DNA from 3 places in the Pelosinus sp. IPA-1 genome. Region 3 is predicted to be linked to each of the others. Evidence: riboswitches for the same ligand, from Rfam matches in the RefSeq annotation. Region 3 holds a riboswitch; each other region holds the start of a gene.

Region 1 (10,563 bases), on a different contig from region 3:
AACAGATCCACGTTTTCCCCTTAGCGTTGAGTATGATGATGCTTTCTACTACGTCTAGTGCAGTAGGAGCTCCAGAAAATTCTCAGATTGCTGACCGAGCCCAAATACAGGCTGAATATAAATGGAATCTTGAGGATTTATACACAAGCGATGATGCTTGGCAGGTAGACTACAACAAGGTGAAAGCTATGTTGCCTAAGATTACCGAATTTAAAGGTAGGCTGCATCTTTCGGGTAAGGAGATGCTTGCGTGTCTTACACTTCGTGATGAAGTAACCATGATTACAGGCAAGTTGTATCCTTTTGCCCGTATGCATCAAGATGAAAATACGGCTGATAATAAGTACCAAGCATTAACTGGCAAAGCTCAATCATTAAATGTGGAAGTTAGTGCCGCTACTTCCTTTATTGAGCCTGAAATTGTTTCTATGCCAACGGAAAAATTGCAGGAAATTAGACGTCAGGAAAAAGGGCTAGCAATTTATAACTTTTATTTTGATAGTTTAATCCAGCAAAAAGAACATGTGCTTTCTCCTAAGGAGGAAGCACTACTATCAAAAGCAGGGGAAGTAGCGGAAACTCCTGCTACAGTTTTTAATGTTTTAGCAAATGCAGAAGTTCGATTTCCTAACATCAAAGATGAGCAAGGACAGGAGGTCCAATTAAGTGAAGGTCGTTACACCACTTACCTTCGCTCATCGGATCGGCGTGTTCGTCAGGAAGCCTTTGCTGGTGTACTGGGTTCTTATGGTCAGTATCGTAACACCTTGGCAGCAACTCTCAATGGGCATGTCAAACAGCATGTGTTTTTCGCCCAAGCCCATAAGTTTCCTTCGGCACAGGAAGCTGCTCTTACGCCAAATCATATTCCTGTAGCTGTTTATGATAATTTAATTCGTACCGTCAATCAAAATCTTGCCCCACTACATCGGTATGTAGCCTTAAAGAAGAAGGCCTTAGGCGTAGACGAAATACATATGTATGATTTATATGCACCGATTGTAAAGGATATAGACATAAAATTGACTTATCCAGAGGCTTTGGAGGTTGTAAGGCAAGCTTTAGCTCCTTTAGGGGAAGAGTATATCGAAAACTTTAACAAAGGTATAGCAGCAAGTTGGATCGATGTTTATGAAAACCAGGGAAAACGTTCAGGTGCCTATTCTTGGGGCGTTTACGGCATACATCCGTTTGTCCTTTTGAATTATCATGGAAGATATAGCGATGCTTCTACATTAGCCCATGAGATGGGGCATGCCATGCATAGCTACTATAGTGCCAAGCACCAGCCTTATCCTACTTCTGACTATGTGATCTTTACAGCAGAAACTGCTTCTACTACCAATGAAATTTTACTCATTGATTATATGCTGAAGCACACAGAAGATAAAAAGACAAAAATATATCTCTTAAATCAATACTTAGAAAATATTCGTACTACCTTATATCGCCAGACCATGTTTGCCGAATTTGAAAAAGCAATTCACGAAAAAAGTGAGCAAGGGGAAACCTTGACGGCTGATGTGATGGAAGGCATGTATCATGAACTTAATGTAAAATATTTTGGTAGTGATATGGTTGTAGATAAAGAAATTGATATAGAATGGGCTCGAATTCCTCACTTTTATCGTAATTTTTATGTATATCAATATGCAACTGGTTATTCAGCAGCAACGGCCTTTGCTGAAAAATTACAAACAGAAGGTAAGACGGCCCAAGAACGCTACAGTACCTATTTCTTAAAAGCTGGTGGTTCAGATACACCAATCAATATTTTAAAACATGCTGGTGTAGATATGTCTACCCCTGAGCCTATCGAAATTACGTTACAGAAATTTAATCGGCTATTAGATGAATTGGAAATGTTAATGAAAGAAGAATAGTTCATAATTAAATAGTATCTTAATTTAACTAAAATGGCGCCAGATCATTCCTTGATCTGGCGTCATTTTTGCTATTATAAGCTTTTAAATTGGGGGAGATATTCTTTGTGAGCTTCTAACATTTCATCAAATAAAACTTTAGCCATTTTATCGGAAGCGACCAACGGGTTCATTGTCATAGCTAGTAAAGCTTTATTATAGTCGCCTGTAACAGCTGCATCAATAACTACTCTTTCGAAGGATTTAATCTGTTGTACTAATCCGTTTATTTGTATGGGAAGCTCACCGATAGCAATTGGTTGAGGACCATCTTTAGTGATCACACAGCTTACTTCTACAATGGAGTCAGGCGAAATTCCGGCAATTGCCCCATTATTTCTCGTATCTACGGGTTGAATATCACGCTTGTCATTATATATTGAATTTATCAATCTACAGGCTGCATCGCTATAGTAGGCTCCACCACGTTGTTCTAATTGTGGTGGTTTTATGTCCAAATTCGGATCTTTATACAATTCGAACAGGTCATCCTCCAGTTTTTTTACTGTTTCAGCTCTAGTTTCCCCTTTGGCAAACTCTTCTAATTCCTTTTCCAACATTTCATCTTTTTTGAAATAGTATCTGTGATAGGGACAAGGTATTACATTTAATCCTAGTACAAATTCAGGTATCCAATTAATATTGATAACATTTTTTACAGTACTCGGCATCTTGCCAGCAGCAATATTATCAATCACTGATTTGGTAATGTTCTCACCATCTAAATATGCATTTAAACCAAATACCATATGATTCAAACCGGCAAAGTCAATTCGAATTCTACTGTGTTCAACATTGTATAGTTTGGCTATTGCCATTTCCATGCCAATAGGTACATTACATAAGCCGATAACCTTCTTATTTTTCCCATATCTCAGTACAGCTTCCGTGATCATTCCTGAGGGATTGGTGAAGTTGATTAGCCAAGCATTTGGGCATAATTCTGCCATATCTTTATCAATTTCAAGTATGACTGGAATAGTTCGCAGTGTCTTAAACATCCCGCCGGCACCATTGGTTTCTTGTCCAATATAACCATGGTTTAATGGAATTCTTTCATCCTTTATTCGTGCATTTAAGAGGCCTACGCGAAATTGTGTCGTTACAAAATCCGCATTGGGCAGAGCCTCTCTTCTATCTAGAGTCGTGTGTATTTCCATTGGTACCCCGGATTTTTTGACCATTCTTTTAGCAAGATCACTTACAATCTTTAATTTTTCTTTGCCTGCGTCAATATCTACTAACCACAGTTCGTGAATGGGCAGTTCATCATATCTTTTTATGAATCCTTCAATAATCTCCGGTGTATAACTTGAGCCGCCACCGATTGTCACAATTTTTAACCCCTTCATAATAAAACCTCCTAATATACTCGGAATTTTTATCTCTAGAATAATCATATAGTTCTACCAGAAGGAGCGCAATTACGATAAAGTAAAACTGTACTAGTACAGTTTTACTTTAAGAGAAGGGAATACGCATTAGCTATTCCTCGTAGTGAGATAAAAGAACTTCTTACCCTTTTTCGGAGAATGGAGGCTGTATTTTGTCCAGAATAAGGCAATCACAACAGGGTCATAATAAGTGTATATCGATTATGGGAGGCTTGGTTGTGAGCAATCAAATAATATTATGGTCTATGTTAATTCTTCCTTGGCTAACTCTCTTCTTCATGCCTAGAGAGGAAATTAAGCGATGGATGCCCGCAGCCTTGTTTGTAATAGTAACGAATACTTTAATTGTTGATGTAGGCGTTACTTGGAAGGTATGGGAGACCCGTGAGAATGTTTATCCGCTTAGCGAAATGATAAGTTTTGTTTATGGTGCATTGCCAATCGGCGCGATGTGGATTCTCAAATATACTTATGGGCGGTTTTGGTCGTATGCAATTGTTCAGATCATAGGCAGTTTACTATTAATCCTTTTGGTACAGCCCTTGTTACACCGCCGAGGAATATTCGTGTGGCTTGACGAAAATGCTCTTGCGGGGATTGGGGCATTTACAACGACGGTCGTGCATTTAATTTCCGTCTATATTTATCAAATGTGGCAGGATGGTATATTATTCTCCTCCGAACGAATCAATATCTCTCCTAACTTGCAGCCAACGGCAGCTAAGCCGCTAGACAAGAATGAACAAGATAAAAATCCGTAGGAAATCACCAATACATGGTTGCTATTAGCGCTACATCATGATATAGTAATAGCACTAGGTTTACAACGTTACAATTAAATATTAAATCTTATCCAGAGTGGTGGAGGGACTGGCCCAATGACACCCAGCAACCGGCAGTAATGCAGTGGTGCTAATTCCAGCAGGAGCAATCCTGGGAGATAAGAAGGTTTACTATGTAATAAAAACCCTTCTTATTTATAAGAGGGGTTTTTTTATATTTGAGATGGTGAGGAGAGGGTATATGGATGCTGTTAGATAACAGCCGTAGCATGCAGACAACGTTAACTTACTTTCCAGGATTTAAGTGGCGGCCTTATTTAAAGATGGCTAAAGTAGCTGATACAGAAAATCCCTTGTACCTCAAATTAGGGGGGATATTAAAAGAGGTTATTGTAGCATATGAAACCTATGGACATATATCTGAAAACGGCGATAATGTTATACTCTTACATCACGCCTTGACAGGTGATAGTCATCCAGCCGCCCATAACCAGCATGACGAAAAAGGTTGGTGGGAACCACTGGTTGGTTCAGGGTGCCCCCTAGATACAGATAAGTATTTTATTATTTGTGCCAATGTGCTTGGTGGTTGTCAAGGGACAACAGGTCCAGCTTCCCCTAACTTAGAAAATGGGCTGGCTTATGGCATGGATTTCCCGGAAATAACTTTATTAGACATGGTACAGGTACAGAAACGATTACTAGATTTGCTGGGGATTAAACATGTTAAGTTAATTATTGGCGGTTCCATGGGTGGAATGCAATCTTTGGAGTGGGCTGTAACCTATCCTGATTTTATGGATGGTGTTATGGCAATTGCCGCTCCAGGATATTCATCTTCTCAGTCCATTGCTTATAATAAGGTAGCACGGCAAGCTATAACTCTTGACCCAGGTTGGCAAGGTGGAAATTACTATGGCGGGAATGGTCCAGAAAAAGGATTAGCAATTGCCCGATCGGTAGGTATGATTACCTATCAATCCGAATTGTCTATGGAAGGAAAATTTGGACGGAAACGCCGCAATGGATGTTTTGAAATTGAAAATTACCTAGATCATCAAGGTAATAGCTTAGCGCGCCGTTTTGATGCGAATTCTTACTTATATTTACTACGAGTCTTAGATTATTATAATTTGTCAGATAGCTGTAAAAGCTATGAGGATGCTTTAGCCCAAATTACGGGGAAAGTAATGGTTGTGGGGGTAAGTTCTGATATTTTATATCCTCCTTACCAGCAAGAAGAATTGGTGGAAGCTATGCGCGATTGCGGAGTGGATGCCGAGTATGCCTTACTTGAAAGTCCTCATGGTCATGATGGTTTTTTAATTGATTTTCATTTATTAAGGCCCTTGATCAATGAGTTTATAAAAAAGCTAACTATAGGTAAAGTAACTAAAAACTAGGAGGATGTATAACATGTCAGTACAAGAAAAATTACGTTTTGATTCATTAGCCGTTCACGGTGGTCAGGAGCCAGATCCGACAACAGGATCACGAGCAGTTCCCATTTATCAAACTACTGCTTATAATTTTCGTGATAGCGAGCACGCTGCCAATTTATTTGGTTTAAAAGAGTCTGGTAATATTTACAGTCGCTTGACTAATCCTACTACTGATGTCTTAGAAAAACGCATTACAGCTCTTGAAGGTGGAGTCGGAGCTTTAGCCTTTGCTTCAGGGCATGCTGCAATTAGTGGAGCCATCTTAAACATTGCCCAAGCAGGGGATGAAATTGTCAGCTCTTCAACTCTTTATGGCGGTACTTATAATATGTTTTCCTATACTTTGCCTAATTTAGGGATTAAGGTAACCTTTGTTGATCCAAGGGATCCAGAAAATTTCCAAAAGGCGATTACGCCAAAGACAAAAGCGTTATATGGTGAAGTGATTGGAAATCCCAAAATTGATATTTTTGATATTGAAAAAGTTGCTGAAGTGGCCCACCGAAATGGTATCCCATTAATTGTTGATAGCACGTTTGCTACACCTTATTTATGCCGTCCTCTAGATTTTGGCGCAGATATTGTCGTTCATTCTGCTACAAAGTTTATTGGCGGGCATGGTACATCTATGGGTGGTTTAGTGATTGATGGTGGTAAATTCAATTGGGATAATGGAAAGTTTCCTTTATTGAGTGAGGCAGATCCAAGTTATCATGGACTAAAATATACGGAAGCCTTAGGACCTTTGGCTTTTATCATTCGCCTGCGAATCCAAGTGCTGCGCGATTTAGGAGCGTGCCTCAGCCCGTTTAATAGTTTTCAATTTTTGCAAGGGTTAGAAACTCTTCATTTACGTATGAAACGTCACTCCGAGAATGCGCAAGCCGTTGCTGAGCATTTAGCAAAACATGAAAGTGTGAGTTGGGTAAGCTACCCAGGATTGACCAATCACCCAGATTATAATTTGGCGAAAAAGTATTTTCCTCGTGGAGCAGGAGCTATATTAACCTTTGGCATCAAAGGTGGATTAGAAGCTGGTAGAAAATTTATTGATTCCTTGCAGTTATTTTCCCTATTAGCAAATGTTGGAGATGCTAAGTCTCTTGTCATTCATCCTGCAAGTACCACTCACTCTCAGCTCACATCAGAGCAACGTGCTAGTGCTGGAGTACCGGATGACATGGTACGCTTGTCTATTGGAATTGAAGATGTGGAAGATCTTATTGAAGACTTGGATCAAGGTTTGGCTGTTGCAAAGTAAATTGTGATGCTTGAGGTAACTATAAAATAAAACAATATAGTAAAAAGAGCTGCAACTATGATATTAGTAGAGGATATTATAGTTGCAGCCTTTTACTATTTGGCCATGAAATTTGTAAAAAATATATAAATATAATAAAAAATGTTAAAACGTATACCTTTTGGCAGACGAAAAAATTTTTAAAATGTATTATTGTATCTGTAACGGTTCGAAACGGGAAAATGATTAGAATAGATAAATCCAGAAGGAGTCTGAAGAAATGAGCTTAGTAAAATGGTTGGCCGGCTGGTATAAAAATAATTGTAATGACAATTGTGAGCATTGTTATGGTGTGAAGATTACAACAGTAGATAATCCAGGATGGTCTATAAAAATTGATTTAACGGGTACGGGATTCGAACAAAAAACATTTGAAACTGTTTATCTTGATAGGAGTGATAATAATTGGATTCGATGTCTTGTAAATGATAATACTTTCAAAGGATTTGGAGGGCCTGAAAATTTAGAAGAGATATTAGAAATTTTCAAGGAATGGGTTACTGACTTAAGTAAGGAAGAGAAGATTCAAGCGCCTCGCAATAAATATGAGTTTAAATACTTTGAATATACCCAAGAAGATTTGTAATAGAAAATTTCTTTCAAGTAACTTTCCCCTAAAGTTTATGAGGTGGATGACTATTATTTAAGTAAAACACCAAGGTAGGAGATAAATAATGAATGTTATTAAATTGTTAGAAGAATGGTACATCAGTAATTGCGAAGGTAATTGGGAACATGACTGGAATGTTAAAATTCAAAGCATTGACATGCTAGGATGGCTTGTTTCGATTAATTTAGTGGATACGAGAGTTGATGGTAAGGAGTTTCCTGCATATAAAGTGGAAAGAAGTGTTGATGATTGGGTACATTGTAAAGTAGAAAATAGTATTTTTAACGGTTCCGGTGGGGCTGGAAATTTAGAAGAAATTTTAATAGTATTTATAACCTGGCTAGTCAAGGTCGATAAAAATTTTAAAAAGAAAAAATAATCAGTGTTCTGGCACAGAATTACTCAAGCAAATTTGTAAAGGCTTGAAGGACTAGAGTACATCTTCTATATTTAATCTACTGTTGATTAGATTTTCGATAAATTGCATAAATATATGAAATTAGGTGGAGTAATTTATTTTCTGATCATGTATTACGGTGTGGGAGGACAAAAGTTTGGATGCCAAATTTATTAACCCTTTTTTAATTGCATTTACGGGCGTGATGCCTCAAGTTGGATTTGTAAATATTGTTAGAGGTAAAATTTGTTCCAAGGAACAATTTGTTGATAGTCTTGGAGTTAGTGTACAGGTTGGTGTGAAAAGTCAAAGCGATGGAAATATTGTTTTTAATATGTCGGAACAGACGGCTAAGAAAATTTCATCAGTTATGATGATGGGGACTGTAATCAATACGATTGATGATATGGCTAAAAGTGCAGTCTGTGAAGTGTTTAATATGGTTGTTTCTCATGCATCTACTTCTTTAAATAAGGAAGGATTTATGGTAAAAGTCAACCCTCCTATATTTTTGCAGGATAATACCAAAATTCAGGTGTGTAATAGTACATATATTGCTATTGAAATGATAGTAGATAATTGCCCGGTAGAAATGTCCATTGGTCTTAACGCTGGATAAGTGTTAAAGATATTGCTATCTATATATACAAAACCCTGTAAGAGTTCTTATGAATTTTTGCAGGGTTTTACTATATTAGATGGAATGTAGTCAATTACTACGTATTTGCGGTAAGGAAAAGAGTTATAGCAGGGGGAGTTTATTATGGATTCTAAACCGTTGTTTACTTACTGTTTGTCTAAAGAAGGTGCAATTGAAGACTATCCTTTTGGCCCAGATGTAATTGTTATGAAAGTGATGGGAAAAATGTTTGCACTCTTATCACGTAGGGAGGGACAGGTAAATCTCTCATTAAAATGTGATCCTAACTATGCAGAACTTTTACGTCAGCAATATGTAAGTATCTTACCAGGGTACCACCTAAATAAACGGCATTGGAATACATTATTATTGGATGGCACTATCCCGGAGAAGGAGATAAGGGGGCTAATCGATCACTCTTATGATTTGGTAGTTAAGTCCCTTACTCGGGAAAAACGGGCTAGGTTGAAAATAATAATTTAGGCTTGAAAAGAGTAAATGATATTATTAAGGGTAATCTATTGTAAATAGAAGTTTATATTGAAGCGAGGGATGAGTATTTCTACTGAATTAATCTTAGTTATAGTAATCTTGGTTGCACTTATTTTTACATTAACAAATGGTTTGCATGATGCAAGCTCCGTTGTCGCGACTTTTATTTCCTGCGGGGCTGCCACGCCAGTTCAAGCAATTTGTTTGGCGGCAATAGGGGGCTTTATTGGTGCGGTGACGAGTGGTAGTGCGGTGGCAAATACTGTCTCGGCAATTGTTGCAGTCCCTACAGAAACGGCATTACTAAAAATATTATTAGCTGCTATGATGGGAGCCGTAATATGGAATCTAGTAACTTGGAAGTTTGGCTTTCCTTCCAGCTCAACTCATGCGTTGGTAGGAGGATTAATAGGGGCAGTATGGGTTTCTCGTGGCAAAGAATATATTTTATGGGGGTGGGAAGAACTCTTATCACCAGAACATCAAGTTATCGGTATTAGCAAAATTGTGATAGCATTACTATTTTCCCCTTTATTAGGTTTTATAGTTGCATTCCTCCTCCAGTTTACCTCTAATCTTATATTGAGGAATGCTAAAATAACAATCAATATATGGATAAAGAGAGTGCAATGGATTATTGCTGCATTATTAGCTTATAGTCATGGCGCCAATGATACACAAAAAGTGGTTGGCGTTGTTTCCCTTGCTTTGGCAGCTGCCAATTATCCTTTTGGTCATGTGGAACCTTTCTGGATTAATGCATTTGGTGGTACAGTTATGTTTCTGGGAACTATGCTTGGCGGATGGTCAATTATGAAAACGATTGGGCGTGATATCTATACCATTCGTCCTATCCATAGTTTGAATTCTCAATTGTCTTCAGGTGGTTCCGTTATTTTGGCAACAGTTTTAGGAGCACCTGTTTCTACAACCCATGTAGTGGTGGGAAGTGTAGTGGGAGTAGGAGCGGCAGACGAATTTCGTATGGTCAATTGGAAGATTGGTCAAGAGATTATTGTTGCTTGGTGTGTTACCATACCGGCATCCGCGATGGTAGCGGCGCTCCTATATTACATAGTAGGATAGTTATTAAGGAGGGTGTATGGCTAAAAATAACTTCTGGGAAAGATTATTTCCTGTCAAATGGGATTTTAATAAGATGTTACATGATCAAGCTTTGGTTACTAGTAGTGGAATGAAAAGCCTAGAAAGTTGGATTTCTAGTAGATCAAAGGAAGATTATCAGCTTGTATTCCAAGAGGCAGATCGGGCGGATGCAATTCGATTTACTATGGAAAATAATCTAGTGGAGGCTTTTGTAACTCCCTTTGATAGGCAGGATATTTATTCTCTTTCTGTAGAAATGGATAAAATTGTTGAATATGCTAAGTCTACCTTAGAAGAAATGGAAGCATTTGAAGTTTTTGCTGACTCAGTTATTATAAAAATGGTAGAACAATTATCTAAAGGAACGGAACAGCTTGCTGAGGCAATTGACTTATTAAAAGGAGATCCGATTAAGTCGAAAACTTACATAGAAAACATTCGTGAAGTACAGTTAAGGGTGGAAGCTGATTATCGTGA
Region 2 (10,563 bases), on a different contig from region 3:
GCGCCCTCTTTAATTTATTATATTTTGAATAATAAGATTGGGCATTTTCTAATGGGGAAAGTTTGGTGTCAATAACTATACTTATTTGATTATCTTCAGGGGAATCGTGATATAAGTCGGGTAAGGAGATCATATTCTGATCTTCAGGTATTGAATAAAGATTCGCCATAATAATATCAGCAAATTTTCGAAAGGAATCCGCAGACGTCGCATCAGATAATTCTTTAGTAAGAATTATCTTTTTTCGTTGTAAGCGGTTGCTCTCTTCTGTGACAATCTTGAATAAAATAGTTTGTTCAGGAAGCTTTTTTTTCCCTGAAAGACTATCTATGAATTCAACAGCCTCACTCATGGTGAAAAAATGATGTTTCGTATTTTTTTGTATTAAATGTTCTAAGTTGAAAGATGCAATACCAACTAGTTGATTTTCGGCATTAACAATCACTGTAGGTTCTATTTCTTTTGAGTTTAAATGAGTAATAATACTCTCGGTTGCTTCTTGTAAAGCGATAATATCAGAATTATCTAAGGCTTCAACTAGAATGTCAGCAGGTAGCCCAGCTCGCCAAACTATTTCTTTGGCCGTTATAGGTCCGATACCAATACCTGTTTGAATAATGGCTTTGGTGACAGGAGTTGTTTGGAGCGTCTTAAGCGTATTAAAAAAAACAGGTATAGGAGTCTCAAAAAAATTTAGGCACATTTGACCGGGTGGGTAGGTATATTCCATTCGAGGTAAAACCTGTCGGGTACGACTGATACTTAGACCAACTCTTTTAATAGCATCAATAATAACCTGATCTTGTGTGAGGATAATATTGCTATGTTTGCCCATTAACTCAGAGATAAGACATTTAGTTATAATCGTACCATCTTCATTACGGAAATCGATAGACATTAAAGCGATTCTATCGAGACTGTGCTGAAGAATGCTAGCAATGCGCCCACCTTCTAAATGTTTTCGTAATAACATGCAAAAGGCCGGAGGTGTAGCGGGATTTTCCAAAGTGCCTTCAGTTAGATGAATGCGAGGATGCTTTGGATTAACTGAAATTAGTAGGCGTAAGTTTTCATTCGATTGTCTTATCCATAATATTAATGTATATTTATCGGACTGAAAAACTTTATCAATTCTTCCGCCTGTAAGTTTTGTATTTAATTCAGCAAGTAAAGCTGATAAGGATACTCCATCAAGACTCATGCCTTTCCTCCATTAATATATTGATTTTGAGATAGGTATAGGTTTCTCTATGTACCTTTAGTATAATTTTCACTAGTATACCATTTTGCGTTTCCTCGGTCAATTTAGGTCTAATTAGAGGCTGTTTGGAATAACATGAATAAAAAAACACATGGTAAGTGAGGTGGCATAGTGGATACTGACAAGTGGTATACACGTACAGCGCAAGAGATAATCGATTTTTGGAGAACGGATCAAGAAGAAGGGTTATCTTCTAGTGAAGTGAAAAGTAGAATAGCTGAATTTGGATATAATGAATTGGTGGAAAAACAAAAACCCGCTTGGTGGAAACGATTTTTTGCTCAATTCCAGGATTTTATGGTTTTGGTTTTACTAGCTGCCACTTTGATTTCAGCATTTTTAGGGGAATATGCTGATGCAGCAACTATTTTGTCTATTGTGCTAATCAATGCTATATTAGGATTTATTCAAGAACATCGTGCTGAGAAATCTATGGATGCGTTACGAACGATGGTTGCACCGATGAGTCATGTTATTCGTAACGGTATTTTACAGCAAATAGCGGCCCGTGAGATGGTTCCAGGAGATATTATGGTCTTAGAATCAGGCGATAAAATTGCTGCTGATGCTAGATTAATTGATGTACACAATATGGAAGTGGACGAAGCTACATTAACAGGTGAATCATTAGCTGTTAGAAAGGTAGCGGATAAACAAATTGGGGAAACTAGTTCCCTTGGTGATCGTAAGAATATGGTGTACGCTGGAACAAGCATTATTAAGGGGCGAGGTAAGGCGGTAGTTTGTGCTACTGGGATGGCCACAGAAGTTGGTCGTATTGCAGATATGATTCAGGATGTGAAGCCTGAAAGTACACCTCTTGAACTGAGGTTAGAATCTTTAGGACGATGGCTGGTGTGGGGATGTTTAATCATTTGTGTGATCGTTGTTGTAACTGGCGTACTTAAAGGAGAACCGCTTTTTTTAATGTGTATGGCAGGTATTAGCTTAGCGGTGGCTGCGATTCCAGAAGGGCTACCAGCCATTGTTACAGTTGCTTTAGCATTAGGTGTACAGCGTATGATAAAACGGAATGCGATAATAAGAAAGTTACCTGCAGTTGAAACACTAGGTTGTACTACGGTCATTTGTTCTGATAAGACGGGTACTCTTACACAAAATGTTATGACTGTGCAAAAAGTATTTGTTGTAGGTCGAAATTATGAACTAACTGGCACTGGTTATGAAATAAAGGGGAATTTTTTATACAATAAGCAGGAATTTGATCCTAAAAGGGATAAATGTTTACTACAGTGCTTAGAAATAGGTGCATTATGTAATAATAGTATTTTAAAGCATAATAATATAGGAATAAGTGGTTTATGGCGACGTACAACTACCAGTGGGTGGTCTATTGAAGGGGATCCTACAGAAGGTGCGTTAGTGATTGCGGCAGCTAAGGCGGATATTTGGCGCAGTGAAATGGAGAAAAATCAGCGACGTTTAGCTGAAATCCCTTTTGAATCAGAACGTTGTCGAATGTCGGTTCTCTATGAGAAAAATAACAAAAATGTTATTTATGTCAAAGGTGCTCCGGATGTTATTTTAGATATGTGCCAACATTATATGAATAATAGCACCGAATCACCGCTTTCTGCGGCTATAAAAAGCGATATTCTGGAACAAAATGAAAAAATGACAGATCAGGCTCTTAGGGTATTGGCCGTGGCTTACCGACAGATTACAAAGATGGAGGCTAGTCATGTAAGCGAAGAGTTGGAAAAGGATTTAGTTTTTGTTGGTTTGATTGGTATGATTGATCCGCCTAGACAAGAAGTAAAGCCTGCAATTGCTTTATGTCGGCAAGCTGGAATAAAGACGATTATGATTACTGGAGATCATCGTAATACTGCAGTAGCAATTGCTAAGGAACTGCAAATGTTTAAAGAAGAGAAAAACCAAGCTCTTACTGGTAATGAACTTGATGAATTAAATGACGGCGAATTGGCTAAGATCATCAATAGTGTTACCGTATATGCTCGTGTATCTCCAACTCATAAGTTGCGTATTGTCAAAGCGTTAAAACGTCAGGGACATATTGTAGCTATGACTGGAGATGGTGTTAATGATGCACCTGCTATCAAAGAAGCTGACATTGGAATCGCGATGGGATTTACAGGCACTGATGTTACCAAAGAGGCAGCAGCGATGGTTTTAGCGGATGATAATTTTGCTACTATTGTTGCTGCTGTAGAAGAAGGTCGAGGTATTTATGATAACATACGAAAATTTATTCGGTATTTGCTATCTTGTAATTTAGGCGAAGTGCTCACCATGTTTATTGCTACACTCGCTGGATTGCCTTTGCCCTTGTTGCCCGTACAAATTTTATGGGTTAATCTAGTTACTGATGGGCTACCAGCTATGGCTTTAGGAGTAGATCCTAACAATCATGATATTATGAATAGGCCACCAAGGCAGCCGCGAGAAAGTGTATTTTCTCGTGGGTTAAGCCTTAAAATCATTACACGTGGTTTTCAAATCGGTATTAGTACAGTATTGGTTTTTGCAGGAGTATATTTTTTAAAAAATGATTTAACACTGGCTAGAACAATGGCCTTTTGTACTTTGGTTTTTTGTCAGATGTTTCATGTTTTTGACTGTCGGTCCGAAAGGTTTAGTATCTTTGAAATTGGCATGTTTAAAAATAAATATCTGATTTTTGCCACGGTCTGTTCTGTGTTTATGCAATTGTTAGTTGTGTATCATCCCTTTATGAGGGAAATTTTTGCCACGGTTCCTCTTGGTTTGTCGGATTGGTTAGTAGTGCTGTGCATTTCTGGGTGGACTTTTATTATAGGTGCGATTAAACATCTATTTTTTCGTAGGCGGGTGCCTCGTTCCGTTTTGGGGCGGGTGCATTAATAGAATTGAAATTTTAAGTTTAAAATGAGGAGAATAGGACATGAAGTTTAATTTTAGTAAATGGCATGGTTTGGGAAATGATTTTGTAATTGTTAATGGATTGGAAGAAAGTATTGAAAATTATGAAGAAATGGCGATTAAGGTTTGTGACCGGCATTTTGGGATAGGAGCAGATGGATTAGTTATATTATTAAAGTCAGAAATAGCTGACTTTAAAATGAGAATTTTCAATTCAGACGGTAGTGAAGCTGAAATGTGTGGTAATGTCACACGGTGTATGGCTCGTTATGTGTTTGAGCACGGCCTAACAGATAAGAAAAAAATTACGTTAGAAACGAAAGCCGGTATTATTAAACCAGAACTAATTTTTACCAATGGTATACTTGATACCGTAAAAGTTGATATGGGAGAACCGCGCCTTAAGCGAAGTGAAATACCGATGGTCGGGAACGCTGATGAACAGGTAATTAACGAAATATTACGAGTTGGCGATATTGAATACAACATTACGTGCGTATCTATGGGAAATCCCCATTGTATAATATTTGTTGATGACCTTACTTTAGTTGATCTATCTGTAATCGGACCCAAAATTGAGACAGATCCTATCTTCCCGAAGAAAACGAATGTTGAATTCGTGCAAGTATTAAATAAACAAAAATTACGTATGCGTGTTTGGGAACGCGGTGCTGGTGTTACTATGGCTTGTGGTACAGGAACTTGTGCTACATTAGTAGCAGCGGTACTCAATGGTAAAGCAGATCGGCAAGCTACAATTGAATTAGACGGGGGTACTTTGTTTATTGAATGGGGTTTGGATAATCATATTTATATGTCTGGCCCAGCAGTAGAAGTTTTTCGTGGCAAGTATCTTTGAGTTTTCTAGATAATAAAGAAAAGTCCAACTTCTCTAAAAATTAGGAGTTGGATTTTTTATTTGAAAGGAATTTTTCTATTTGTGGTGTAATAATATACCTCATAAGAGTAGGGAGGTGCTATAGTGAGATTTTTTACTTTGACAGTGATTTTCTTATTACTATCATTTAGTCAGACTTTTGCAATATCTCCGGTTAATATTGATGTTATAAAAGAGGCGCAGGATTATGGTAAATCGAATGCACAAAATCAATTAAAGGATTTCTTGCTGCCATGGATGTCTTATGAAGAGAAAGCGATAAAGTTAAATGATACAGCAGAACGTTCGTATTTATACACTTCCTTTTTGCTCATAGCAACAGACGCTCGAGAAAAGAATTTATTAGGGCGTAATGTTACTGCGTTAGATAGTGAAAGTATATTGGCAGATTACTCAGGCTTATTAAGCTTTAGTACAGTTTTGTTTGGGGGGAAACAGGATTTCACTCAAAACGCTAATGTAATACTTAAACAGGCTGGCAAAGAAATTAAGGCATACCAGACGGTAATTCCTTCTAAAGCCGAAAAGAATACTGGAGAATCAGGGCAAAATACATTTACTGCTCAATGTTACTTTTATTTTTTAGAAAAAGACATTGTACTTGATATTCCTATCATATTACTGATTAAAACAAACGATAAAATAGAACATTCTTTCTACTTTGATATTGCAAAGATAAAATAAAAGATTCTTTAAACAATGGTATACCTAGATAATAAGCGAAAAAGGGATTTAGTGAAAGTATGGAGAAGTATTTAAAGAGATTTGGATAATTGTAATATTATCGTTAATAATAAAAATGTGCAAAGAAAGGAGCCGCTTAGTGTGATAAAAAGTATGACTGGGTTTGGGCGTGGCGAATATATGGATAATGAATACAGACTAATTGTAGAAATTAAAGCTGTAAATCATCGTTATAATGAAATCGTTATTCGTATGCCTAAGAATTTAGGACCACTTGAAGATAAAATTCGGCGCAGTGTATCTAGTGCACTAGTAAGAGGCCGTATTGATGTTTTTATAACAATAGACGAGTATGGAGAAAAGAAAAGAGCTGTTCGGATTGACAAAGAATTAGCAGTGGCTTATAATAAAGCTTTAGATGAATTATCAGAATTATTTGCTATGCCAGTAAAGGATAGAATTTATCAAATAGCAAAATATCCTGATGTTATTCGCGCTGAGGAAGTAACAGAAGATGCTTTATCTTTGTGGCCTAAATTGTCTCAAGCCGTTTCTATAGCGGTCAATAATCTTATGCAGATGCGTATAACAGAAGGGTTAAATATTCAGCAAGATTTGATAGCGCGTATCGCAGTGATTGAATCATATATTAAATCAGTAGAAGAGCGTGCTCCTCAAGTTTTAGTAGAGTACCGGGAAAAGATATTGGGACGTATGCGTGATTTATTGGGGATGATAGGAGAAGAACCTGACGTCGGCAGATTGGTACAGGAAGCAGCGATTTTTGCTGATAAAACGAATATAACTGAGGAGTTAGTACGTTTAAAAAGTCATTTGGCACAATTTCATACTGCATTACATATTGATGAGGCAGTAGGAAGAAAATTGGATTTCATCGTGCAGGAGATTAATCGTGAGACGAATACAATTGCTTCAAAAGCGAATGATTTTACTGTAGCCAACATAGTCGTAGAAATTAAAAGTGAAATTGAAAAAGTCAGAGAACAGATTCAAAATGTAGAGTAGAATCAAATAAAGAACCATAGGTAGATGCTAGCGATATAAAAAATAAGGGGGATTTTTATATGGAAATAAAACTTATCAATATTGGCTTTGGTAATATTGTATCTGCGAATAGAATCATATCTATTGTCAGTCCTGAATCGGCGCCAATTAAAAGAATTATTCAAGAAGCTCGTGACAGAGGAATGTTAATTGATGCAACTTATGGAAGACGTACTAGAGCTGTAATTATTACTGACAGTGATCATGTAATTTTATCTGCAGTGCAGCCTGAAACCGTAGCTCATCGCCTTGCCAGCAAAGAAACTAGCGAGGACACTGCAGAATAGCAGATGATGAAAGGAGCAGCATGTATGACAAAAGAGGGAATTTTACTTGTTTTATCTGGTCCATCTGGAGCAGGTAAAGGGACAATTTGTCAAGAATTGCTGCGTAGATATCCTGAATTAAACTATTCCATATCTGCCACTACACGGGCAGCACGTGTAGGAGAAAAACATGGGGTTAATTACTGGTTTGTTTCTCGTGAAGAATTTGAGAATATGATAAAAAATGATGAGTTGTTGGAATGGGCTGAAGTTTATGGCAATTTTTATGGAACACCATGCCGTCATGTAAAGGATTTATTACAAAATGGTAAGGATGTTGTCTTAGAAATAGATGCACAGGGAGCTACGCAGATAAAAAAAAGATTCCCCCAAGGAGTGTTTATCTATATTGCACCACCGTCCTTGGATGAGCTAGCGAATCGCATTCATAAAAGAGGTACTGACAGCTTGGATGTGATAAAGAAAAGGCTCAGTTGTGTTAATAATGAATTGACATACGTACATAATTATAACTACATAGTAGTAAATGATGAGGTGCAAGAAGCAACAAACAAGGTTTTATCAATTATTACTGCAGAAAAGTGCCAAGTGGTACGTAATGACAATATAGTGGAAGAAATATTAACTAATTTTAATAAATAAAACTTAGGGGGACTACTATGATTCATCCATCATTAGATGTTTTAGTGACTAAAGTTGATAGTAAATATACATTGGTTGTGCTTGCGGCTAAGCGTGCTCGAGAACTTATGGACGGTTCAGTACCCATGGTTGAGAGCAAGTCGAATAAGCAAGTAACCATTGCTTTAGAGGAAGTAGCGCAAGACAAAATATCCTATGAGCGGACCAAAAGCGGTATAAAGTAGGAGGTCGTTATGTTAAAGGGAAAGAATATTGTTGTTGGCGTAGCTGGTGGTATTTCTGCTTATAAAGTAGTGGATGTCGTTAGCCGTCTAAAAAAACAGGGCGCCAACATATATGTTATTATGACTAAGGCAGCGACTAACTTTGTTACCCCATTGACTTTCCGAGAAATAAGTGGACATCCGGTTGTAGTTGATATGTGGGCAGAAGCTACCAATTGGAATGTTGAACATATTGCATTAGCTAGTAGAGCAGATTTGTTTTTATTGGCTCCTGCAACGGGAAATATTATTGGTAAAATAGCCAATGGTATAGCGGATGATATGTTATCTACTACGGTTATGGCGACAACGGCACCAATCTTAATGGTGCCAGCTATGAATACGAATATGTATTTAAATACCATTGTTCAGCAAAATATTAGTAAGCTGACTCAATTAGATTATTACTTTATGGATCCAGATTGTGGTAAATTAGCATGTGGTACAGAGGGTGTAGGACGTTTACCTGAGCCAGAGGCTATTGTAGAAAAGGTAATTGAGATACTAAAAACCAATCATGATTTTACAGGGAAAAAGATATTAATTACTGCAGGTGGAACGCAGGAGGCAATTGATCCCGTAAGATATATCGGTAACCGCTCTAGTGGGAAAATGGGCTATGCATTGGCGGAGGTTGCTGCGCACAGAGGAGCAAAAGTCACTTTAATATCGGGACCTACTCATTTAGTTTCGCCACCTGGTGTTACAATAGAATTTGTACAATCAGCATCACAGATGCAGGATGCCGTATTGGCTCATTTTGCGGAAAGTGATATTGTGATAAAGGCAGCGGCAGTAGCGGATTATCGTCCACAGAGTATGTCGGAGCATAAAATTAAAAAGACTGGTGAGACGCTACATTTGATACTAGAGAAAAATCCGGATATCTTACTACAGCTTGGGCACCTAAAGAAACATCAGATATTGGTTGGTTTTGCTGCTGAAACTCAGGATTTACTAGTTCATGCACAAGATAAATTAACGAGAAAAAATTTAGATATGATTGTCGCTAATGATGTTACTATACCTGGTGCCGGATTTAATACGGACACAAATATAGCAAAATTGTTGTACCGTGACGGTCGTATAGAAGAGTTGCCTCAAATGTCTAAAAAAAGGCTAGCAGAAGTTATTTTAGATAAAATTCACATAGAATGTCGAAAATAGGTTGATTTTTGTTCTATTTTACTTTAAAATTTGATTTGGCAGAATTATATATTGGCTCATCAAGAGATGGTGGAGGGAATGGCCCGATGAAACCGCGGCAACCATTTGGAATATCCAAAAACGGTGCCAATTCCTGCGGTGAAATCCGCAAGATGGGAGAGTGACAGTGACAATCACCCTCCCTTATGGGAGTTTTTTTATTTTTATTAATTATTGGAGGTAGAAATTGTGGAAAAAAAACGCGTATTATTTACTTCAGAGTCTGTTACTGAAGGACATCCTGATAAAATGGCGGATCAGATTTCAGATGGTGTATTAGATGCCATTATGGCAAAAGATCCTATGGGACGGGTAGCATGTGAGACTTTGTTGACAACAGGTCAAGTACATGTAGTTGGTGAAATAACAACGAATTGTTATGTGGATATTCCTAAGATAGTACGTGATACAATTAAAGAAATTGGCTATACACGTGCAAAATATGGCTTTGATGGTGACACTTGTGGTGTACTGGTTTCCATAGGTGAGCAATCCGCTGATATTGCGATGGGTGTTGACAAGGCGCTAGAAGCAAAACAAGGACAAATGGATGATATTGAAGCAATCGGTGCTGGTGACCAAGGAATGATGTTTGGTTACGCAACCAATGAAACTCCAGAGTATATGCCATTGACAATATCCTTAGCACATAAGTTAGCTCGTCGTTTAACAGAAGTCCGTAAAAATGAAGAAGTTGATTATTTACGTCCTGATGGAAAAACACAAGTAACGGTGGAATATGAAGATGGACAACCTCTTCGTGTCGATACGATCGTAATTTCAACCCAGCACGGTCCTGAAGTTGAATTAGCAACTATTGAAAAAGATTTGATTGAAAAAGTTATTGTACCAATTGTTCCAGCTCATCTATTAGATGCAAATACGAAATACTATATTAACCCAACAGGCCGTTTTGTAATAGGTGGACCTCAAGGCGATGCTGGTTTGACTGGCCGTAAAATCATTGTTGATACATATGGTGGAATGGCACGTCATGGTGGCGGTGCATTCTCTGGTAAGGATTGTACCAAAGTAGATCGCTCAGCTGCCTATGCAGCTCGCTACGTTGCCAAAAACGTAGTTGCGGCAGGATTAGCAGATAAATGTGAGATCCAGTTAGCTTATGCTATTGGTATGGCGCATCCAGTCTCGATTATGGTAGAGACTTTTGGCACGGCTAAAGTAGATGAAAAACTGATTGCCGAGCTGATTAAAAAACATTTTGATTTGCGTCCAGCTGGCATTATTAAAACCTTGGACTTGCGTCGTCCGATTTATCGTCAAACAGCAGCTTACGGACACTTTGGCCGTACTGATATTGATTTGCCTTGGGAACGCACTGATAAAGCAGAAATTTTACGTAAGGAAGCAAAT
Region 3 (10,563 bases):
TGGCACCATCAAAAATATAAATCATAAATAGTTCAATCCTTTCTCGCTAAGCAGTTTACTTGTTGACATTGTTGACAGTTAGCCTTTTTGGCAGGCGAAGTAGGGGCACTCTGACAAATATTAGGGGTGAGTCCGATTATAGCAGTAATGGATTTTCGTGGTAATAACATGCAAGAGGGTGTCGCGGTTACATTGATTTCATAGGCATGAGCCAAAGATAGAATTTGGGGTTGTACGGTAATATCCCATTGACCGTAACCAGGACTGAAGCGGAAGAGGGTCGAATAACCCTTTTGATTTGCTTGTTGTCTAAGTAAGTCACATGCTTGGTCCGCCGCCACTTCAACAGCTGTTGTACCAGCTGCATCTAGTAATAATCCTAGGGTATACTCGTCTTTTGTAAAGTATTCACTTACCATTTCCTCTAATCTAGATCCTATTGTAACAGCAATTACGATTACTTGTAGGCAATTTTTCAAGTGTTCAATTATTTTTATTGATGACAGGGTTAGCGGCTCTGGACTCATTATAGTAGCAGTGTTTGGATTATAATCGTAAATTTGCCATACTACTTTAGGCTGTGATATTATTTGTGCCTCAGTACAAGCTTGTTCTAGTAAATGGGGCGGAAACTCGGAAGCCTTGGTTAGTCCAGAATAGCGCTTGATTTCTTTCATATCTAGATTTTTCAATGCTGGATTGTAGATTGGCATAACACTCCTCCTTAGGTAGTCTGCTAGTTAGCGTAGCCCTGTTTCTTGAATGATAGTTTTAGACTGTTCTAGTTTGTTCATAGTATATAGATGTATGCCATCTACTTTATGGGCAATTAAATCGGTAATTTGATTACAAGCATATTCTATTCCAGCTTTTTCAAAATCATTTGGCGAGTTTTCATACTTTTCAATAATGCTTTGCAAAGGTTTTGGAATGGATGCTCCGCATAGACCATGAATTCTAGCCACTTGCCTACTATTTAGTAGGGGCATAATCCCCGCGCAAACGGGGACGGTAATATTGGCTTGTCTGATTCGATCTAGAAAGTTATAAAGGACAGCATTATCAAAAAATATTTGAGTAATGAGAAAATCGGTACCACTATCTACTTTTTCTTTCAGATGAACCGTGTCTTCCGCAAGGTTAGGACATTCTAAATGACCTTCTGGATAAGCAGCAGCTGCAATACAAAAATCATGTTGGGATTTTATGTGGGCAATTAGATTTTTTGCGTAAGGAAAGGTTGTTGTCATATTCTTTAGGGACCCTTTGTCCAGGGGATAATCGCCGCGCATAGCTAATATGTTTTGAATATTATGGGCTTGCAATTGGTTAAGCACTGTATCAATATCATCTTTTTGCGAATTGATACAAGTTAAATGAGCTAGAGCTTCTACATGATAGGTATTTTTGACTTTATCTGCAGTTTCAAGAGTGCGATCCGAGGCGCTACCGCCAGCACCATAGGTAATACTTATGAAGTCTGGGTTTAATGTTTGTAATCCTTCGGTAGTTTTAAAAATCGATTCTAAAGTAACCGTTTGTTTTGGTGGAAATATTTCAAAAGAGACAAGGGTTTTTTCTCGATTAAATAGATCACATAGTTTCATAATTAACCTCACATTATTATAAGTTATTGAAAAGCAACAGGCTTATCTAAAATTTTGGCTTCATCATAACAAAAACAAGAACTGTTCTTAGGTTTATATATTATAATAGGATAAAAAAACAGCCCTTTTCCTTGTTGAGGAAAGAGGCTGTTTTTTTAATCCGTTCTTTCCTCTTATCTTTCAGAATTGAATTCTGCTGGATTTAGCACCATTTGCATTACTGCCGGTTGCTGGGTGTCATAGGGCCAGTCCCTCGACCACTCTAGATAAGAGTATTTATTAAATTGGATATTATGATAAATTAAAAACAAAGGCTTGTCAATATTTTTAATTTATCATATTGATATTTATAGCGTATCATTTATACACTAAAGGTATAAAATACCTATTTTAACGAAGAAGATTGTGGATTAGCCATTTTACTTTACTATTTTATTATAAGTTACTTAAATAATAGTGCTTTTGCTTAAGATGACGGTTTTTTTGCAGGAAATGTTCTTAAGAATGTGGAATGAATTAGCATTATAGAAATTAGCAGCGAAAGTGCCGTTTCGTAGTCTTTCTTAAAATATAAATGAGAATATGGGGTGAACTATTTGGTAAAGGTAATTGCAATTGCCAACCAAAAAGGAGGCGTTGGGAAAACAACAACTTCTGTAAATTTGAGTGCATGTTTAGCAGACTTAGGTAAAAAAGTTCTATTAGTTGATCTTGATCCACAAGGAAATTCTACTAGCGGCTTTGGTTTTGATAAAACAAAAATTAAACAATCTATTTATGATGTCTTAGTAAATGATACTCCAATAGAAGGCGTTATTTTACAAACAAAAATTGAAAATCTAAAATTATTACCCGCTACAATTCAATTGGCAGGGGCGGAAATAGAATTAGTTTCCATTATGTCACGAGAAACAAAACTAAAAAGGGTATTGGATAAAATCAAATATAATTATGATTATATTATTATCGATTGTCCACCATCCCTTGGATTATTAACAATAAACTCTTTAACAGCGGCTAATTCAGTATTAGTACCAATTCAGTGTGAATTTTATGCACTAGAAGGATTATCCCAATTAATGAACACCATAACGTTAGTACAGAAAAACTTGAATCCTGCATTATCCTTAGAAGGTGTAGTTCTGACCATGTTTGATGCTCGGACGAATTTATCCATTCAAGTTGTAGATGAAGTTAAAAGTCATTTTCGTCACAAGGTATATCAAACAATTATTCCTCGTAATGTTCGCCTTAGTGAGGCTCCAAGTCATGGACAACCGATAACTCGATATGATCCTAAATCTAAAGGTGCTGAAGTATACACTGATTTGGCGAAAGAGGTGATTGATGATGAGTAATAACTCACAGAGAGGATTAGGGCGTGGTCTCGATGCGCTATTTTCTGGCTCTAATTCTGTAGAGGAAAAGCCTCTTGTCAGTAATATTTCTATCAATCAGATTATTCCTAATAAGTTTCAACCCCGCAGGGTATTTGACGAGGAGGCACTCGCTGAGCTTGTGTCTTCTATAAAGCAATATGGAGTATTACAGCCCATTGTAGTACGAAAAAGTAATAATTCTTATGAATTAGTGGCTGGAGAAAGACGTTGGCGGGCATCTCAACAAGCAGGTCTGCAGGAAGTCCCTGCTATTATAAAAGAATATACTGATGGTGAAATGACTGAGATTGCCTTAATTGAAAATATACAAAGGGAAGATTTAAATGCGATAGAAGAAGCGTTAGCCTACCGCCGTTTAATGGATGATTTTAATTTAACACAAGAGGAAGTTGCGAGGAGAATTGGACGTAGTCGTTCTGTAATTGCTAATATGGTGCGATTATTAAATTTACACCCAATAGTTCAAGATTATGTTTCACGTGGAACATTATCTATGGGACAAGCGAGACCTTTATTAGGTTTAGAAACATTAGACTTACAATTGGAAGCAGCTGAAATCATCATTGATGATGATTTATCAGCTCGCGATGCAGAAGAACTAGTAAAACGTTTGACAGAAAAACCTAAGCAAGCTAAACAGCAAACAAAAACAGTGGAAGATAAAGATTTTTTTGTATCAGAAGCAGAAGATCGGCTAAAAATGATCTTAGGTACAAAAGTAAAAATTAAGCCAGGTAAGTTGAAAAGTAAAATTGAGATTGAATTTTATTCTACTGAAGACTTAGATCGAATTATCGAAACATTAAGTGGGGATGAAACCCCTGTATCAAATAAGCCTCGCGGCACATTTGCTGTATAAAAAGTAAAAGTGTCAAATTATGTTTCACGTGAAACATAATTTGACACTTTTTGTAAAGTTACATTGTAAGCTTTTGGGATGATATGTCAGATTGTAAATAGGAGATGTGCTAATTCATTTGCAAGAGTTCCTTTATTTATTGCCTTGTAATTTCCTATTTGCAATAGATAGGTATCAAATTTAGTATTACCTCATTATTAACTTGAAGAAGGAGAATAAGTATGGAAGAAACGCCAAAAGCATCCCGTTTACATATTGCAATTCTAGGACGTCGTAATGCAGGGAAATCTAGTTTAATCAATGCTCTAACGAATCAAAAGGTAGCCTTAGTTTCTGATATTCCAGGAACGACAACGGATCCAGTATATAAAGCGATGGAAATTTTACCGATTGGTCCTGTTATGATAATCGATACGGCTGGTGTTGATGATGCGGGCCATCTCGGCACACTTCGTGTTGAACGTACAATGCAAGTTCTGAACAAAGCTGATTTGGTAATCATCGTTTTGGAAGCTGAGACAGGAGTTACTCAGTATGAAAAGGCATTAATTGAAGGTATTAAAGTAAAAAGGATTCCTATTATTGGAGCGATTAATAAAAGCGATATCATGGAGTTATCCCAAGAAAAGATAAAAAGCTGGAGTGAAGATTTCAATATACCCCTTCTACCGATTAGTGTAAAAAACAAGAAGGGGATCGAGGCGCTTAAACAACTTATCGTTACCTATGCACCGAGCGATTGGCAAGGGCCCCCCGTGATTGGTGATTTAATTAAAAAAGGTGATACAGTTATTTTGGTTACCCCAATTGATTCAGCTGCTCCAAAAGGAAGGTTGATTTTACCACAAGTACAAACGATAAGAGATATTCTTGATCATGATGGTTTGACGATCGTTGTGAAAGAAACTGAATTAAAACAGGCCTTTGCAAACTTGCGGCAGCCACCTCAACTAGTAGTCACAGATTCACAGGCTTTTGCAAGTGTTGCAGCCGATACCCCTCCAGAAGTTATGCTGACATCCTTTTCTATCTTATTTGCTAGACATAAAGGAGATTTGGAAGTTTTAGTATCTGGAGTCAAGAGTATTGACCGTTTAAAACCAGGAGATAAAGTACTAATTGCCGAAGCTTGTACACACCACCGCCAGAAAGATGATATTGGAACAGTTAAAATACCTAGGTGGCTGCAGGAAAAAGTGGGAGGTAAATTAGAGTTTGAATGGGTTGCAGGCAGTCATTTCCCCGAGGATTTGAGTAAATATAGTTTGATTATCCATTGTGGAGCGTGCATGTTAAATCGCCGGGATATGTTACATCGTCTCGCAGAAGTATCTGATAAAGAAGTACCGGTTGTTAACTATGGAATATTAATCGCTCATATTCATGGAGTTTTGAAACAGGCATTAGAACCATTCCCCCATATTCAAAGAATATTGGGTGAATAAAAAGCAATCATATGGTAAAATGTATTGTCACTTAGTAGTAGTGAAATTGGTAGAATTACATAAATGAGAATATGGCGCAAAGGGACGTTTAGGACTATCTTCAGCCTTGCGTACCTTTGCGTTCTTCGTACTTTTAAGGAAAGCATAAATAGAATATTATGGGGGAAAGGGGGGGAACAAGTGAAAGGAACCTTAGTGAATGCAGCAGCAGTTCTCGGCGGCTCGCTAATAGGTTTATTATTAAAACAAAAGCTTTCAACCAAATACCAGCAAACGGTAATGCATGGATTAGCTTTAGCTGTCGGATTAATTGGTTTACAAATGGCATTTAAAACACAAAATATACTAATAGTAATATTAAGCGTAGTAATTGGTGGGTTAATTGGTGAGTTTATTGCAATTGATAACTGGCTAACACGTCTCGGCGATTGGCTAAATTTGCAGGTAGGTAGCAAATTTGGTCGTGTGGGCGAGGGCTTCATCACTGGAAGCCTTGTATTTTGTGTGGGAGCAATGGCGATCGTTGGTTCCATACAAGATGGATTAACAGGTGATGCGAGTACTTTATATGCAAAGTCTATGTTAGATGCTGTTGCATCTGCTGTGTTTGCAGCCGGAATGGGGATTGGAGTAGCTTTGTCCAGTATTTCTGTTTTAGTTTATCAAGGTTTGATTACTTTATTGGCTAGTAGTCTTAGTGGTATAATAGCTGATGGAATGATTATGGAAATGACAGCGGTTGGCGGTTTACTTATTATGGGAATTAGTTTACTCATGTTAGAAATAAAAACAATAAAAGTAGCTAATTTACTCCCGGCAATTCCAGTAGCCGCAGTACTTGCGTCTCTATGGCCGACATAAAAAATTAAGTGTAAGTTGAAAGGTATGATGTAAAAATGGATTATGTAGCACAACTGTCTAGCCTGGTAATGAATAATTTACAATATGTGTTATTAGGAATGACAATTATGATACTACTAGCATTGGTAGTATTTGTCAGTATTAATATGAAATTAGCTAAGATGAATAAGCGATACCGGACAATGATGCAGGGGATGGATGGCCAAAATTTAGAGACACTTCTACTTTCACACATTGAAGATGTAAAGCAAGTTGTTCACAAAGTGGATGATTTATCAGTAGTGTGTAGACGTTTAGAAGGCATCTCTAAGGAATGTATTCAGAAGGTAGCATTAGTTAGATTTAATGCCTTTGAAGACGTGGGGAGTGATCTAAGTTTTGCAATCGCTATTTTGGACTCACATAACAATGGTATAGTTATTTCGAGTATTTATGGTCGTAATGAATTTCGTACTTATGCAAAACCAGTTGTTTCAGGAGACTCATCTTATCTCTTAACAGAAGAAGAAAAACAAGCGTTAACACAGGCTATGAAAAAATAACTTAAATGTAGCAGGATATTTTACATTTAGGGCGAATAATAGATGTGTTTCAATATATAGAAAAAATTTCCAACGAGGGGAGGAAACTTTTTGATAAAAAAAGAAAATAAACCAGATAGAAGAGAATACACTCTAATGGTTGTACCTCACCAAGGGCAGGCGGTTCGTAAAATCCGGATACCAATTTTAGCCGTAAAGGGAGCCATATGTTTAATATGTTTGCTTGCTATAGTTATAGCAGGGAGTTTTATTAACTTTCGTCATAGCGCCACTATCGCTAGTGCTGAAAAGGCTGAATTAGAAAATCTGCGAAAGAGCAATGGAGATCAGGTTACGGAGATCGAAAAATTGGCAAAAGAAACGGCCAAATTACAATCAGATATGGAGCGGCTAAATTCCCTAGATGCAGAAATAAGGCGTATTGTTAATAATGAAGATACGACAAATACATCTCGGGCTGGCTTGGTGCGTCCTTCTGCCACTTACAGTGGACAAGGTGGACCTCGAGTACAATCCGATATTGATAATATTAAAGTAGTAGTAAATGATTTGCAGGCAGCAGTTACAATACGTGAGCAAAGTTTAGTTGAATTAAAGCAAGAATTGTTGGCAAAACAAGCTAGGCTTGCAGCGACTCCCTCTATTTGGCCAACAAGTGGCGATGTTACATCTCGTTTTGGCTGGCGCAGCTCACCATGGGGCGGTGGTGGTGATTATCACCCAGGCATTGATATAGCCAATAGTGTAGGAACCCCCATTGTTGCCACGGCAGACGGTGAGGTCGTACAGAGTGAATGGTATGGTGGGTACGGTAATATGGTACAAATCAATCATGGAAATGGTATTGCCACTATTTATGGACATAATTCTCAATTACTCGTACATACTGGTCAAGTCGTAAAGAAAGGACAAGTCATTGCATATCTTGGTAACACAGGAGCAAGCACGGGACCGCACTGTCATTATGAAATTAGGGTAAATGGTACTGCTGTTAATCCTGCAAGTTTCCTAAATTAATCAAGTTGAGTAGATAACTAGAAACAGTAGATAAAGCTGACAACAATACAGGAGCGTGCAATATGTTTAGTAGTAATAAAAAAACGACTTACGTAGGTGAGGTTGAGACTATTATTGGTAAGGATACCATAATGAAGGGAAATATTAGCGGTAAGGGTACCATCCGGATTGACGGACAATTTGAAGGCGATATCAATACAACTGGTAATATAGTGATCGGAGAAAATGCAAAAGTTACTGCCCAATGTAAAGCTGTTAATGCTACGATTGCTGGTACTATTTATGGTAATGTAGATATTACTGAAAAATTAGAGTTACTTCCTAGTGCGCAAATTATTGGAGATATCAAAGCAGGTATCTTAGGTATTAGTGAAGGTGCTGTTTTTAAAGGGGCATGTGAGATGCGTCATCCTAGCGAAGAAATTGTCACAAAGAAAAATTCAGCAAAATAATAAAAATCATTGCCTCGGCATTAGAAATAATGAACGAGGCATTATTTTTTTTGTATATAAAAACGCTGAATAGAAGATATAGCGGAAATTGTCAGCATTTAAATAAGTAGAAAGGATATAAGCTAGGCGTAAACTGGCTTATATCCTTTCTACTTATTTAAGATGTTAAAAATGATAAGTTTGTAGTTGAGTACTGTTAGGAAAATGTACAAAATATTCATGAAATGGTAAAATCTGATAGATGGTAGCAGGTTTACTGGCTTTTAAGGCAAATATAAATTATTTTTTTGTATGGCATGGTAATTGCGTAGTATAGAAGCAGAAGAGGGGTTTTGTAATGGATTTAAAAGAAAAGATGTTAGGGATTATAAGAACTGAAAACATAAAAGATCCGTTTACAGATGTAAGATTAGCAAAAATGTTATCGACTACAAGAGAGCAAATTACAATTTTACGTAAAGAGTTAGGAATTGGCAACTCAAGAGAACGGCGCAAACCATATTTAAAGAAAACAATAGAAACCATAGTCAAAGGAAATAGTAAGCTGAATATTACTGAAATCACCAAGAAATTAATGGAATCAGGTTTTGATATATCTAGGCATGTAGTGGAAGAATTTTTTAGTGAATCTAGTATAGATAACATACCCGATGAAGAAGAAATAGTCGTGCTGCAAGATCCCTTTGCCAACTTAGTAGGTCATAATGGTAGTCTAGAAAACAATGTGATCCAATCAAAATCTGCAATCTTATACCCTCCTTTTGGCCTGGCAACCCTTATTATTGGTGAAAGCGGCGTTGGGAAGACACAGTTCGCTGAATGTATGTACAATTTTGCGAAGCAGAAGAAAGTTATAGGGGAAACAATACCATTTATCGTTTTTAACTGTGCAGATTACAGTGATAATCCTCAGCTGCTATTGTCTTTATTATATGGTTATAAAAAAGGTGCTTTTACTGGTGCTGATAGCGATACAGAAGGAATAGTGGAACATGCGAATAATGGCATTCTTTTTTTAGATGAAATTCATAGGTTACCGCCAAAGGGGCAAGAAATTCTTTTTTCTATCTTAGATAGAGGACAGTTTAGAAGATTAGGTGAGACAAAAGATGAAAGAAAAGTAAAAATTATGTTTATCGGCGCAACTACGGAGAATATAGAGTCCAATTTACTATTAAGTTTTAGAAGACGTATACCAATGATTATTTCGATCCCTTCTTTACATGAGAGAGCTTTTGTTGAAAAGGTTGAGATTATATATGACTTTTTTCAAAAAGAATGCAACCGGATTAATGTGAAAATTTTTGTAGAGTCTAAAGTGATAGAAATACTAACTCTAAAAAGGTTTAACGGTAATATTGGTCAACTAAAAAGTACAATACAAGTCGTTTGTGCTAGGGCCTTCATGAAAAATATAGGGAAAGATAGTGAAATTATTAGTATCGGATATGAAGATATTTTAGAAACCAATAGTATTCAGCGAGATTTTATCTTGGAAGACATTAACATTATAGAGATTAGAAATTACATTCAGGATATGTTATTTATACCTTTTATTAAGAATAGTGCTAATTTTATTAAAGATATTCAAAATAACGAATGCTCGGTGCCGGAAGATTTCTATCGGCAGATTGAAAAAAAATATTATGACTTAATTAAGCTAAATATAAATTTCTCGGAAGTAGAGGAAATTTTATGGACTTTTATTAGTAATAAGTTCAGTAATCTTGAATCAAGTCTTACTGCTAAGAATAAATACTTTTCCTTAACGGAATTAGTAAATATAGCAGATAAAGATATTATTGTTTTAGTAAAGAAAGTAAGGCTGCAATTAATAAAAGAGCATCTGTACAATGAAATTAACGAAAATATATTTATTTACTTAGCCATTCATTTAGATGAAACAGTCAAAAGAATACGTTTAAAACAGCCCATTATAAATATTAACCTATCTAAAATAAAAAAAGACTTCGCGAAAGAGTATAACATAGCACATCAAGTTGGTAACTGGCTGAAAGAATTAAAAGATGTGGAGCTACCAGAAGATGAAATTGGCTTTATTGCAATGTATATTAAGGCCGCTGTTCAAAATAAGACACCGAAGAACCGAGTAGGAGTGGTTGTAGTCTCCCATGGGAAAATTGCTACTGAAATTATTAATGTAGTAAGGGAATTACTTAACGTGACTTTCCCCATAGCCATTGACATGCCTTTAGATGAAAGCCCAGCTATGATTTATGAAAAGATCATTGGCATCTCTAAGATTGTAGATGAAGGTAGAGGCATATTATTTTTGGTAGATATGGGCTCACTTGTTAACGCTGGTAAAATTGTTACGGAAAAATTACAAATACAAACCCAGACTCTTGATCGAGTAGAT

The links. Region 3 has a riboswitch for S-adenosylmethionine ahead of metF (methylenetetrahydrofolate reductase [NAD(P)H]). Riboswitches for the same ligand answer to the same signal wherever they lie in the genome.
Region 1: another riboswitch for S-adenosylmethionine. It lies ahead of metX (homoserine O-acetyltransferase MetX); the one in region 3 lies ahead of metF (methylenetetrahydrofolate reductase [NAD(P)H]).
Region 2: another riboswitch for S-adenosylmethionine. It lies ahead of metK (methionine adenosyltransferase); the one in region 3 lies ahead of metF (methylenetetrahydrofolate reductase [NAD(P)H]).

What each region holds. Positions count from the first base shown of each region.
Region 1 covers NZ_BSVC01000002.1:479,604-490,166, forward strand. Annotated here, with positions in the region: gene pepF (oligoendopeptidase F) at 1-1,883, shown strand, start outside; gene QSJ81_RS06035 (6-phospho-beta-glucosidase) at 1,958-3,274, opposite strand; gene QSJ81_RS06040 (hypothetical protein) at 3,535-4,077, shown strand; SAM riboswitch class I at 4,163-4,263, shown strand; gene metX (homoserine O-acetyltransferase MetX) at 4,344-5,501, shown strand; gene QSJ81_RS06050 (homocysteine synthase) at 5,515-6,801, shown strand; gene QSJ81_RS06055 (immunity 53 family protein) at 7,061-7,426, shown strand; gene QSJ81_RS06060 (immunity 53 family protein) at 7,515-7,829, shown strand; gene QSJ81_RS06065 (chemotaxis protein CheX) at 8,005-8,466, shown strand; gene QSJ81_RS06070 (MmcQ/YjbR family DNA-binding protein) at 8,611-8,970, shown strand; gene QSJ81_RS06075 (inorganic phosphate transporter) at 9,028-10,065, shown strand; gene QSJ81_RS06080 (DUF47 domain-containing protein) at 10,082-10,563, shown strand, end outside.
Region 2 covers NZ_BSVC01000004.1:475,938-486,500, reverse strand. Annotated here, with positions in the region: gene QSJ81_RS12190 (Rqc2 family fibronectin-binding protein) at 1-1,201, opposite strand, end outside; gene QSJ81_RS12185 (calcium-transporting P-type ATPase, PMR1-type) at 1,373-4,126, shown strand; gene dapF (diaminopimelate epimerase) at 4,167-5,003, shown strand; gene QSJ81_RS12175 (hypothetical protein) at 5,127-5,726, shown strand; gene QSJ81_RS12170 (YicC/YloC family endoribonuclease) at 5,868-6,752, shown strand; gene remA (extracellular matrix/biofilm regulator RemA) at 6,812-7,078, shown strand; gene gmk (guanylate kinase) at 7,103-7,720, shown strand; gene rpoZ (DNA-directed RNA polymerase subunit omega) at 7,738-7,944, shown strand; gene coaBC (bifunctional phosphopantothenoylcysteine decarboxylase/phosphopantothenate--cysteine ligase CoaBC) at 7,954-9,150, shown strand; SAM riboswitch class I at 9,204-9,309, shown strand; gene metK (methionine adenosyltransferase) at 9,379-10,563, shown strand, end outside.
Region 3 covers NZ_BSVC01000005.1:392,017-402,579, reverse strand. Annotated here, with positions in the region: gene QSJ81_RS14705 (homocysteine S-methyltransferase family protein) at 1-25, opposite strand, end outside; gene QSJ81_RS14700 (methionine synthase) at 33-713, opposite strand; gene metF (methylenetetrahydrofolate reductase [NAD(P)H]) at 741-1,607, opposite strand; SAM riboswitch class I at 1,778-1,880, opposite strand; gene QSJ81_RS14690 (ParA family protein) at 2,195-2,965, shown strand; gene QSJ81_RS14685 (ParB/RepB/Spo0J family partition protein) at 2,955-3,866, shown strand; gene hydF ([FeFe] hydrogenase H-cluster maturation GTPase HydF) at 4,088-5,311, shown strand; gene QSJ81_RS14675 (DUF554 domain-containing protein) at 5,492-6,172, shown strand; gene QSJ81_RS14670 (DUF4446 family protein) at 6,208-6,714, shown strand; gene QSJ81_RS14665 (M23 family metallopeptidase) at 6,805-7,731, shown strand; gene QSJ81_RS14660 (bactofilin family protein) at 7,794-8,183, shown strand; gene QSJ81_RS14655 (sigma 54-interacting transcriptional regulator) at 8,521-10,563, shown strand, end outside.